DNA from 3 places in the Kitasatospora sp. CM 4170 genome. Region 3 is predicted to be linked to each of the others. Evidence: predicted binding sites of a transcription regulator. Region 3 holds the regulator's gene; each other region holds the start of a gene.
The links. Region 3 encodes HspR, which represses chaperone genes until heat shock. Its sites were predicted from a motif close to TTGAGNNNNNNNNNCTCAA; they were not measured.
Positions count from the first base shown of each region.

Region 1: the regulator HspR is predicted to act here: its motif matches at 1,560-1,578, upstream of dnaK (molecular chaperone DnaK).
Region 2: the regulator HspR is predicted to act here: its motif matches at 2,271-2,289, upstream of lon (endopeptidase La).

Region 1 is NZ_CP134877.1:8,305,187-8,309,160, reverse strand. It holds gene dnaK (molecular chaperone DnaK) at 1-1,367, opposite strand, end outside; gene RMN57_RS34630 (DegT/DnrJ/EryC1/StrS family aminotransferase) at 1,873-2,997, shown strand; gene RMN57_RS34625 (NAD-dependent epimerase/dehydratase family protein) at 3,122-3,974, shown strand, end outside.
Region 2 is NZ_CP134877.1:5,763,473-5,767,446, forward strand. It holds gene RMN57_RS24700 (response regulator transcription factor) at 44-781, opposite strand; gene RMN57_RS24705 (rhomboid-like protein) at 1,345-2,178, shown strand; gene lon (endopeptidase La) at 2,312-3,974, shown strand, end outside.
Region 3 is NZ_CP134877.1:4,626,297-4,630,270, forward strand. It holds gene grpE (nucleotide exchange factor GrpE) at 1-601, shown strand, start outside; gene dnaJ (molecular chaperone DnaJ) at 739-1,893, shown strand; gene RMN57_RS19610 (heat shock protein transcriptional repressor HspR) at 1,901-2,419, shown strand; gene RMN57_RS19615 (helix-turn-helix domain-containing protein) at 2,622-3,650, shown strand; gene RMN57_RS19620 (hypothetical protein) at 3,679-3,852, opposite strand.

The DNA.
Region 1 (3,974 bases), 3.7 Mb from region 3:
GCGTCGATGTCGAAGGTGACCTCGATCTGGGGCAGGCCGCGGGGGGCCGGCGGCAGGCCGGTCAGCTCGAACATGCCGAGCCGCTTGTTGTACGCGGCGATCTCCCGCTCGCCCTGGTAGACCTGGATCTGCACGGACGGCTGGTTGTCCTCGGCCGTGGTGAAGATCTCGGAGCGCTTGGTCGGGATCGTGGTGTTGCGCTCGATCAGCCTGGTCATGATGCCGCCCTTGGTCTCGATGCCGAGGGACAGCGGGGTGACGTCGAGCAGCAGGACGTCCTTGACCTCGCCCTTCAGCACGCCGGCCTGCAGCGAGGCGCCGACGGCGACCACCTCGTCCGGGTTGACGCCCTTGTGCGGGTCCTTCCCGGTGAGCGACTTGACCAGCTCCGTGACCGCCGGCATCCGGGTGGAGCCGCCGACCAGGATCACGTGGTCGATGTCCGAGACCTGGATCCCCGCGTCCTCCACGGCCTGGTGGAAGGGTCCGCGGCAGCGCTCCAGCAGGTCGGAGGTGAGCTGTTCGAACTGCGCCCGGGTGAGCTTCTCCTCCAGGTGCAGCGGCCCCTCGGCGGAGGCGCTCACATAGGGCAGGTTGATCGTCGTCTCGGTGGCCGAGGAGAGCTCGATCTTGGCCTTCTCGGCTGCCTCGCGCAGCCTCTGCGCGGCCATCCGGTCCTTGGCCAGGTCGATCCCGTAGCCGTTCTTGAACTGCCGCACCAGGTGGTCGACGACCTTCTGGTCCCAGTCGTCGCCGCCGAGGTGGGTGTCGCCGTTGGTGGACTTCACCTCGACGACGCCCTCGCCGATCTCCAGCAGCGAGACGTCGAAGGTGCCGCCGCCGAGGTCGAAGACCAGGATCGTCTGGTCGTTCCCCTTGTCCAGGCCGTAGGCCAGGGCGGCGGCGGTCGGCTCGTTGACGATGCGCAGCACCCGCAGGCCGGCGATCTCGCCGGCCTCCTTGGTCGCGGTGCGCTGGGAGTCGTTGAAGTACGCGGGGACGGTGACCACGGCGTCGGTCACGTCCTCGCCGAGGTAAGACTCGGCGTCCCGCTTCAGCTTCTGCAGCACCCGGGCGGAGATCTCCTGCGCGGTGTACCGCTTCCCGTCGACGTCCCCGGTCTCGGGGAAGCGCCACTGCGCGTCGCCGACGTGCCGCTTCACCGACCGGGCCGTACGGTCGACATTGGTCACCGCCTGGCGCTTGGCCACCTCGCCGACCAGCACCTCGCCGCCCTTGGCGAACGCGACCACCGACGGCGTGGTGCGGGCACCCTCCGCGTTCGGCACGACGGCGGGCTCGCCGCCCTCCAGCACGCAGACGACGGAGTTGGTGGTGCCCAGGTCGATCCCGACTGAGCGAGCCATCGCGGTCCTCCCTCCTGAGCGACCCGGCCGGGGCCGGACCGCACGCCCGCACCCGGACCGCACGCCCGTACCGGATCGCGAGGACGCACCGGACGGCGCGGACTCACCGGACGGCGCGGACGCAGGGACCGCGCGGGCGTACCGCCGGGCGGCGGGGGCCTTGCAGCCACTCCTGGCGGCCGCTCATGAAAGTTGAGCGAATTCGTATCAATTCAATTGTCACTCGGCGCTGCCGGGGGCGCCGCCCGGGGCGGGCGCCGGCGACCCCGGCGACCGGGCCGCCGCGCTCCGGCCGCACCCGCGACCCGCCCGGTCGGCCGGGCCCGCGAACCGGCTCCGACCTGCGACGCGCGGCCGCGGGATCACCCGAGCGGGCGGCGACGACGGGCCGCGGCCGGGCGGGCGAAGTAGCGTGATGTGCCTGGCCCGACCGATTCTTCCCGGTCTGCCCGGATTCGATCGTTCTGTCCGAAGCTGTCTTCACCCCGCTGCCGGAGGAGGCCCGATGGGCGTGCCAGCCGCTCGCATCGTGTTCGACGAGATCGACCGTTCGGCCGTCGCGGACGCGGTGACCGAGATCCTCGCCACCGGCGCGCTGACGCTCGGCCCGTGGACCGAGCGGTTCGAGCAGGCCTTCGCGGCCGAGCACGGCGCCCCGCACGCGGTCGCCGTCGCCAGCGGGACGGCCGCGCTGGAGATCGCGCTGCGGACCGTCGACGTCCGCGACCGCGACGTGGTCGTCCCGGCCGTCACCTTCTACGCGACCGCCGCCGCCGTCGTGCACGCGGGCGGCCGCCCGGTCATCGCCGACGTGGACCCGCGGACCCTGGCGCTGAGCCCCGCCACCCTGGAGGCGGCGCTCACCCCGGACACCGCGGCCGTCGTCCTGGTGCACATCGGCGGGCTGGTCACCCCCGCGGTGGACGCCCTGCGCGCGATCTGCGACCGCCGGGGCGTCCCGCTGGTCGAGGACGCCGCCCACGCCCACGGCAGCAGCTACGACGGGCGCGCCGCCGGCACCTTCGGCCTGGCCGGCGCCTTCTCGTTCTACCCGACCAAGGTCACCACCAGCGGCGAGGGCGGCATGGTCCTCACCGACTCCCCCGAGCTGCGCGACGAGGCCCGGATCTACCGCGACCAGGGCAAGGGCTCGTTCACCACCAACCACCACGTCCGGCTCGGCGCCTCCTGGCGGATGAGCGAGCTGAACGCCGCCGTCGGCACGGTGCACCTGCGCCGGCTCAAGGAGTTCGTGGAGACCAGGCGGCGGGTCGCCCAGCGCTACGACGCGGCGCTCGCGGGCCTCGACGGCCTGCAGCCGATCACCGAGCCGGCCGGCTCCCGCAGCAACTACTACAAGTACGTGGCGCTGCTGCCGGCCGGCGTCGACCGCGCGGCGTTCAAGCGGGCCGTGGCCGAGGACTTCGGCGTCCGCCTCTCCGGCGAGGTGTACGACCTGCCGCTGCACCTGCAGCCGGTGCTCGCCCCCTACCGGCGGGGCCCGCTCCCGGTCGCCGAGGACCTCTGCTCCCGCCAGATCTGCCTGCCGGTGCACTCCGACATGACCGAGGACGAGACCGACCAGGTGATCGAGGCGGTCACCGCCGTCCACCGGCGGCTCGCGGGGTGACGCCCGCGCGGAGTGATGCCGAAGCCGCCCCGACGGGCGGCCCGAGAGAGTCCGTCCCAGAGACCCGTCCGAGCCGTCCGCCGAAGCGGACGAGCCCCCGGCGGGCCGGAGAAGGAGAGAGATCGTGCGCATAGCCGTCACCGGCGGGTGCGGATTCATCGGCTCGCATGTCGTGGACCGGCTGCTCGCCGCCGGACACGAGGTGCTCGCGGTGGACACCACCGACCAGTACCTCAACCCCGCCGCCGAACACGCCCGCATCGACGTCCTCGACCTGCCCGCCCTCACCTCCGCCCTGGACGGCAGTGAGGTGGTGTTCCACCTCGCCGCGATGGCCGACGTCGAGCGCGTCGCCGCCGACCCGGTGCGGGCGGTGCGGACCAACATCGACGGCACCGAGGCCGTCCTGGAGGCGGCCCGGCGCAGCGGCCTCAGCCGCACCGTGCTGGCGAGCACCGTCTGGGTCTACGGCGCCGCCCTCGCCGAGAACGAACTCGACGGCGGGGAACAGGAGTTGGACGAGCACGTGCCGATCGAGCTGGAGCACAGCGGCCACCTCTACGTCGCCACCAAGCTCGCCGCCGAGATGCTGGTGCACAGCTACCGCGAGCTGTACGGACAGCACTTCACCATCCTGCGCTACGGCATCCCGTACGGTCCGCGGATGCGGGACGAGCTGGTGGTGGCCCGGTTCGTGCAGGCCGCACTCGCCGGCCGCCCGATCACCATCGCGGGCGACGGCCGGCAGAGCCGCAACTTCGTCTACGTCGAGGACCTCGCCGACGCCCACGTCCGCGCCCTCTCCCCCGCTGCCGAGGACCAGACCTTCGCGCTGGAGGGCTCGACCGCGATCTCGGTGCGGGAGATCGCCGACACCGTCGACCGGCTGCTCGGGCCGGTGAGCATCGAGCACATCGAGGCCCGCGCCGCCGACTACGCCGGGCGGCGGATCTCGGCCGCCCAGGCGAAGCGGCTGC
Region 2 (3,974 bases), 1.1 Mb from region 3:
TCGGGACACGGGCCCCCCGGAGGCCCGGTGCCCGAGGCGCCGCTTAGGAGAGCGGAGCCTCCAGCGCGTACCCGACACCGTGGACGGTGCGGATCCAGCTGGCGCCGATCTTGCGGCGCAGCGCCTTGACGTGGCTGTCGACGGTGCGGGTGCCGGACGCGTCCGTCCAGTCCCAGACCTCGGCCAGCAGCTGCTCGCGGGTCAGCACGGCGCGCGGCTGCGCGGCCAGGCAGGCGAGCAGGTCGAACTCGGTCGGCGTCAGGTGGACGTCGCCCGAGGCCAGCCGGACCCGCCGCTGCACGTGGTCGATCTCCAGCTCGCCGAAGCGCAGGCTGCCGAGCGCGGGCGTGCGGGCCGCCTGCTGGGCGCGCTCGACGCGGCGCAGCAGCACGTTGACCCGGGCCGCCAGCTCCCGCATGGAGAACGGCTTGGTCATGTAGTCGTCCGCCCCGACGCCGAGGCCGACCAGCAGGTCCGTCTCGTCGTCGCGCGCGGTCAGCATCAGGACCGGCACCGGGCGCTGGGCCTGGATCCGGCGGCACACTTCCAGGCCGTCGAAGCCGGGCAGCATGATGTCGAGGACGACCAGGTCCGGCTGCCAGGTGTGGAAGCCGTCGACCGCGCCCGGCCCGTCGTGGGCCACGGCGACCTTGAAGCCCTCCGCACCCAGCCGGGCCGCGATCGACTCCGCGATCGTGGGCTCGTCCTCCACCACCAGCACTCTGCGCTGGCTGCTCACCGTGCCGCCGCTGTTGTGGTTGTCCTGCTGAATTTCTGTCACGGTCACGCCACCGCCCCCAGGGCTGCGGGCCGGCCACCTGTGGGGATGGCGGGGCTCCGCTCGTAGTCTTGTTCCGTCGTGGACTGTGCCGGGTCCGCCGTCCCGTACGAATGCGCGTGGATCGGTGGGCAGGTGTGGACTGCCCACGTCTCCCGCGCACTCCGCAGCGTACGGACAACGGGTGCCTCCCGGCAGGTGGACCGGATGTTTCCGGCCCGCGGGCCGGCTTGTCGGGCCGCCCTCGGACCCACTCGGAAGTGGGCACGGGCCGATACCTTACCCGGCGAATTTTCACTGCGTAACGGTATGTATGCAGTCCAGTTGACGCCGAGCCGCCGGTCAGAGCCGCTACTCGTGCGTAAACAGAGGGATGGTCCGGACCAAATGCCGGGGTTCCGGCCGCCGGCGGTCCGCCGATCTTCACGGGGAACTCCCAGCGGACTCCCAGGACCCGGACGTAACGTGGCCACGACAAAGATCGGGGGGCGGGATTTCCGGCGTTCGCCGGTACGTTGGGCACCGGACGGGGAGCCGAGGGCTGCGGGGTCTGGAGCGGAGGCGGCATGGCGGGGCTGCGGATCGGCGCCGAGCGGAGCGGACCGCGCCGAGGGCCCGGTGCGGTCGCCGGTTCCGGGCCGCCGTACGGGATGCTGCGGCTCGGGCTCCGGTCGACACTGCTCGGCTGGCTGCTGGCCCGGGTGCCGACCCCCCGGCGCAACCCCTTCGCGCTCGGGTACGTCGCCGTGGTCGGCGCCACCACCACCTTCGCCATGCTCGCCGACCCGGACCTGGTGCTCCGCCTGCAGGAGGCGTCCAGCTCGGACGGGGACAACCTGGTGCACCACCCGCTGCGCGCGCTGCTGCTCAGCGGCTTCTGGGTGGCCGGGACGGTCTGGATGCCGTACCTCTGGGCCTTCGCCTTCACCGTCGCGCCACTGGAGCGCCGGGTCGGCGCGGCGCGGGCGGCGGCGGTGTTCGGGATCGGCCACATCACCGCGACGGTGCTCTCCCAGGGCGTGGTGATCGCCGCCGTGTTGGCGGGGCGGCTGGACGCCGCCGAGCTCGACCGCCTCGACATCGGTGTCAGCTACGGCGTGCTCACCAGCCTCGCCGCCCTGGCCGGACTGCTCCGGCCGCGCGGCCGGCTGCTCGCGCTGGCCGGCGCCGCGCTGCTGCTCGCCGAGCAGTACGCCACCGACCGGGACCTGGTGACCGGGATCGGCCACCCGGCCGCGCTGCTGGTCGGGGTGGCGCTCTGGCGCTGGCTGCGCCGCGTCCCCGACCGGCGTGCGCACCGCCCCGGGGAGGCCGCCCAGGCTCCGGCGCCGGCGGCCGCCCCCACCGCGTCGGGCGCGCCCTCGGCGTCCGGCGGGGCCGCGGTGCTCGACCGGATGTGACCCTCCGCAGGTGCTTTTGACGGGCCCTCCGGCGCCCTTCCCTGTTCGCTCACGGCGAACGCGGGGTGGGGAACATCCGGGGCTCGCCAAACCTTAGTCAGGTCAGCTCAAGTTCACTGACTGGGGAGAGATCATGGCATCGACGTCCACACCGCTCACCCTGCCCGTGCTGCCGCTCGACGACGAGGTCGTGCTCCCGGGCATGGTCGTCCCGCTGGACCTGAAGGACACCGAGGTGCGTGCCGCGGTGGAGGCCGCGCGCGCCGCGGCCACCGGCACCGGCAAGCCCCAGGTCCTGCTGGTCCCGCGGGTGGACGGCTCGTACGCGGCGGCCGGCACCCTCGCCACGGTCGAACAGGTCGGCCGGCTGGCCGACGGCGACCCGGCCGCGCTGGTCCGCGCCGTGCGCCGGGTCCGGATCGGCGTCGGCACCACCGGGCCCGGCGCGGCCCTCTGGGTGGAGACCACGCCCTTCCGGGAGTCCTCGGTCGGCACCCCGGTGGCCGGGCGCGCCGCCGAGCTGGTGAAGGAGTACAAGGCGCTCTCCACCCAGTGGCTGCGCCGGCGCGGCGCCTGGCAGATCGTCGACCGGGTGGCCCAGATCGAGGGCGTCGGCGAGCTGGCCGACAACATCGGCTACGCGCCCTTCGTCACCGCCGAGCAGAAGCTCAAGGTGCTGCTGGAGGCCGACCAGGTGGCCCGGCTGGAGTACGCGCTCACACTGCTGCGCGACCACCTCGCCGAGGAGGAGGTCAACGACACCATCCGCAAGGACGTCGAGGAGGGCGTGGCCAAGCAGCAGAAGGAGTTCCTGCTCCGCCGGCAGCTGGAGGCCGTCCGCAAGGAGCTGGCCGAGCTGAACGGCGACCCGGCCGACGAGGAGGGCGACTACCGCGCCCGGGTCGAGGCCGCGGACCTGCCGGAGAAGGTCCGCGAGGCCGCGCTCAAGGAGGTCGACAAGCTGGAGCGGGCCTCCGACCAGTCGCCGGAGGGCTCCTGGATCCGCACCTGGCTGGACACCGTCCTGGAGCTGCCCTGGAACGAGCGCACCGAGGACGCCTACGACATCGCCGGTGCCCGCGCTGTGCTGGACGCCGACCACTCCGGCCTGGCCGACGTGAAGGACCGGATCGTCGAGTACCTGGCGGTCCGCAAGCGCCGGGCCGACCAGGGCCTCGGGCTGGTCGGCGGGCGCCGCGGCGGCGCGGTGCTCGCGCTGGTCGGCCCGCCCGGCGTCGGCAAGACCTCGCTCGGCGAGTCGGTGGCCCGCGCCATGGGCCGCAACTTCGTCCGGGTGGCGCTCGGCGGCGTCCGGGACGAGGCCGAGATCCGCGGCCACCGGCGCACCTACGTCGGCGCGCTGCCCGGCCGCCTGGTGCGCGCCGTCAAGGAGGCCGGCTCGATGAACCCGGTGGTCCTGCTGGACGAGATCGACAAGGTCGGCTCCGACTACCGCGGAGACCCGGCGGCCGCCCTGCTGGAGGTGCTGGACCCGGCGCAGAACCACACCTTCCGGGACCACTACCTGGAGGTCGAGCTGGACCTCTCCGACGTCGTCTTCCTCGCCACCGCCAACGTGCTGGAGGCCATCCCCGAGCCGCTGCTCGACCGGATGGAGCTGGTCCGGCTGGACGGCTACACCGAGGACGAGAAGGTCGTCATCGCCCGTGACCACCTGCTCCCGCGCCAGCTGGAGAAGGCCGGCCTGAAGACCGGCGAGGTCGCGGTCGACGAGGAGGCGCTGCGCCGGCTGGCCGGCGAGTACACCCGCGAGGCCGGCGTGCGGAACCTCGAAC
Region 3 (3,974 bases):
TGAGCCCGGCGACGACTCCGCCGCCGAGGAGGCCGTGGTCAAGGCGGCCGAGGAGGCCGCCGCGGCGGGCTCCGACGACGACGTCGCCACGGCCAAGCGCGAGCTGGCCGAGCGGACCGGGGACCTCCAGCGCCTCCAGGCCGAGTACCAGAACTACCGCAAGCGCGTCGAGCGCGACCGGCTGACGGTGCGCGAGATCGCGGTCTCCAACATCCTGGAGTCCCTGATCCCGGTCCTGGACGACATCGGCCGGGCCCGCGAGCACGGCGAGGTGACGGGCGGCTTCAAGTCCGTCGCCGAGTCCCTGGAGACGGTCGTCGCCAAGCTGGGTCTGCAGCAGTTCGGCAAGGAGGGCGAGCCCTTCGACCCGACCATGCACGAGGCGCTGATGCACAGCTACTCCTCGGACGTCACCGAGGACACCTGTGTCCAGATCCTCCAGCCCGGCTACCGGATCGGCGAGCGGATCATCCGCCCGGCGATGGTGGCGGTGGCGGAGCCCCAGCCGGGTACCCAGACCACCTCCGCCCCGGACGCCGAGTCCGGGAAGTCCGCGAAGTCCGCGGACTCGGACGAGGCTGACGGTGGCGCGGACAGCTGACCGCCCGTGACAGCTGAGACCCTGTGCGCTGCGGAGTCGTACGCCGGCCAGTACGGCGGCCGGCTCCGCAGCGCCGTATCCGTTGACTCCACATCGCGTGGGCCCGTAACTGTTGACTCCGGGAGGTGGCGGGAGCCATGAGCGGCAAGGATTTTGTGGAGAAGGACTACTACAAGGTCCTCGGCGTGCCCAAGGACGCCTCCGCCACCGAGATCAAGAAGACCTACCGCAAGCTGGCGCGCGAGTTCCACCCCGACGCCAACAAGGGCGACACCAAGGCCGAGGACCGCTTCAAGGACATCTCCGAGGCCTACGACGTCCTGTCGGACGAGAAGCGCCGCAAGGAGTACGACGAGGCCCGCGCCCTCTTCGCCAACGGCGGCTTCCGCGCCGGCGGCCCCGGCGGCGGCAACTACGGCTTCGACTTCGGCGACCTCTTCAGCGGCAGCCAGGGCGGCTCCGGCGGCGGCCTCGGCGACGTCTTCGGCGGCCTGTTCAACCGCGGCGGCGGCGGCCGGCAGGCCCAGCCGCGGCGCGGCGCCGACGTCGAGACCGAGGTGACGCTCTCCTTCGAGGAGGCCGTCGACGGCGCCACCGTTCCGCTGCGGATGACCAGCCAGGCCCCCTGCCGCACCTGCAGCGGCACCGGCGCCAAGGCCGGCACCACCCCCCGGGTCTGTCCGACCTGCGTCGGCGCCGGCACCGTCAGCCGCGGCCAGGGCGCCTTCGCCCTGTCCGAGCCCTGCCGGGACTGCCGCGGCCGGGGCATGATCGTCGACGACCCGTGCACCGACTGCCACGGCAGCGGCCGGGCCAGCTCGGCCCGCACCATGCAGGTGCGCATCCCGGCCGGTGTCCAGGACGCCCAGCGCATCCGCCTCAAGGGCAAGGGTGCCCAGGGCGAGCGCGGCGGCCAGCCCGGCGACCTCTACGTCACCGTGCACGTCGACCCGCACCCGGTCTTCGGCCGCAAGGCCGACAACCTCACCGTGACCGTCCCGGTCTCCTTCCCCGAGGCCGCTCTGGGCGGCACCATCGAGGTACCGACGCTGAACGGTCCCTCGGTGAAGCTCAAGCTGCCCCCGGGCAGCGCCAACGGTCTCACCCTGCGGGCCCGCGGCAAGGGCGCCACCCGCAAGGACGGCACCCGTGGCGACCTCCTGGTCACCGTGGAGGTCGTGGTGCCCCAGCACGTCACCGGCGACGCGCTGACGGCCCTGGAGCAGTACCGCGAGGCCACCGCCTCGGACGACCCGCGTGCCGCCCTCTTCAAGGCGGCGGAGGGAGCGTGACGACCAGATGACCCCCGACAGCAACGCGCGCGGCCCGATCGGCCCCGGGATCGGCGAGGGCCTGCCCGGCGCCGCCGCACCGCGCGCCCGCCGCACCGCGCCGCCGCCGCAGTACGTCCTCACCGAGGACACCCCGGTGTACGTGATCTCGGTCGCGGCCGAGCTCTCCGGCCTGCACCCGCAGACCCTGCGCCAGTACGACCGGCTCGGCCTGGTCTGCCCGGACCGCACCGCCGGCCGCGGGCGCCGCTACTCGGCCCGGGACATCCAGCAGCTGCGCGAGGTCCAGCGGCTCTCCCAGGACGAGGGCATCAACCTGGCCGGCATCAAGCGGATCATCGAGCTGGAGAACCAGGTCACCGCGCTCCAGTCCCGCATCGCGGAACTGATCGACTCGCTGGAGGGCGCCGCCACCGCGCTCCAGCAGCGCGAGGCCGCCGTGCACGCCTCCTACCGCCGCGATCTCGTCCCGTACCAGCCGCCGACCCAGTCGAGCGCGCTGGTCGTCTGGCGGCCGAAGCGCTGACCGGCCCACACACCGACGGCCGCCGGTTCCCTCCTGAACGGGGGGTGCCGGCGGCTCGGTGTTTGATGAGAGGCTGCCACTCGACAGCCCCGCCGCGGGCCGGTGGAACAATGCCTGATCCCGAACCCGACCCACGACCTAAGATCGCCGGCGGGGGCGCGTACAGTCCTGGAGCCAGTCTGTCGTCGAGAAGGAGCCGCGAATGAGCGGGAGGGACGACTCCACCGCGGGCGTCGGCACGCAGGGCACCCTGTCCGCGGGCGCCCACGATCTCTATCTCGCGGTTATCCGCACGCACGGCCGTATCGCCCGCAAGGAAGTAGCGGAATCCGAGTACAGCTATCTCAGCGAACTGCTGGACATCGGCCTTCTCGTCCCCGACACGGATGATCCGCACGTTCTGCTGGCCGCCGATCCGCAGCAGCTCTCGTCCGGTCTGAGCGCCACCTGGCAGCGCCAGGCGCTGGAACTCCTGGCCCGCGCAATAGCCATACCCGGTGACCTCCAGGGGCTCGCCGACGCCTTTCACAACCCGGACGCCACCGGGGGGACGGTCGAATACGTCCGCGGGAAGGCGATCATCAATCAGCGCATCAATCACGCGGTCGCCTCGGCGAAGGAAGAGGTGCTCGCCGCCCAGCCCGGCGGTCCCCGGCCACCTGAGGTCCTCTCCCAAACCCTCGCCGAGGACATCGAGGATTTGCGGCGGGGAATCTCCGCGCGGACCATCTACCACCCGAGCACCCGGTACCACGCGCCGACCAGAGACTACGTGGCGACGCTCACCGAGGCCGGCGGGAGGTTCCGCACCCTGGACGAGCCGTACACCCGGCTGATCATCGTCGACCGGGCGCTGGCCGTCATCCCGGTCGCCGAGGACCTGAACCTGGCCGCGTTCATCCACGACCCGGCGGTCATCCACTTCCTCACGCACGAGGTGTTCGAGCGCAACTGGAACCGCGGGCTCGACTTCAGCGGCGGGCGGACCGTCCCCCAGCAGGTGGTGTCGCGGATGCGGCAGACGATCATCGACCTGCTGCTCGACGGCACCAACCACAGAGTCATCGCCCGCCGGCTGGGCATCAGCGAACGCACCCTGGCCCGCCACCTCGCCGAGATGCGGGAGGACTACAACGTGGAATCGCTGTTCCAGCTGGGGTACGCGCTGGCGCGGTCGTCACGGGAGTCCCACCAGGGGCCTGCCAATCCCGCCGCACCCGGGGGCGGGTAAGCGGCGAGATTCGCAGCCCAACCGACTGTCAGGTCCAGGAGTGGTCCTGGTCCAGCAGCAGAGCGGAAGCCTGATCGGAAACACCGTTCGCGCCGTCCTCGGAAACCGAGTAATTGACATGAACGGAACGATCAGCATCATGGCCAGTGGCAAAAGCACCGGCGCCAAGCATCACGAGGACGCCGGCGGCCATCGTCACCATGACCGTCCGAGCAGCCCGACGTATACGAGACATGCGCGCACCTCATCCTCTAGTGGCGCGTCCGATCGAATACACGCGCGACGCACCGTCAAACGATCAGATGGTGCCACACGGCAGTTCTG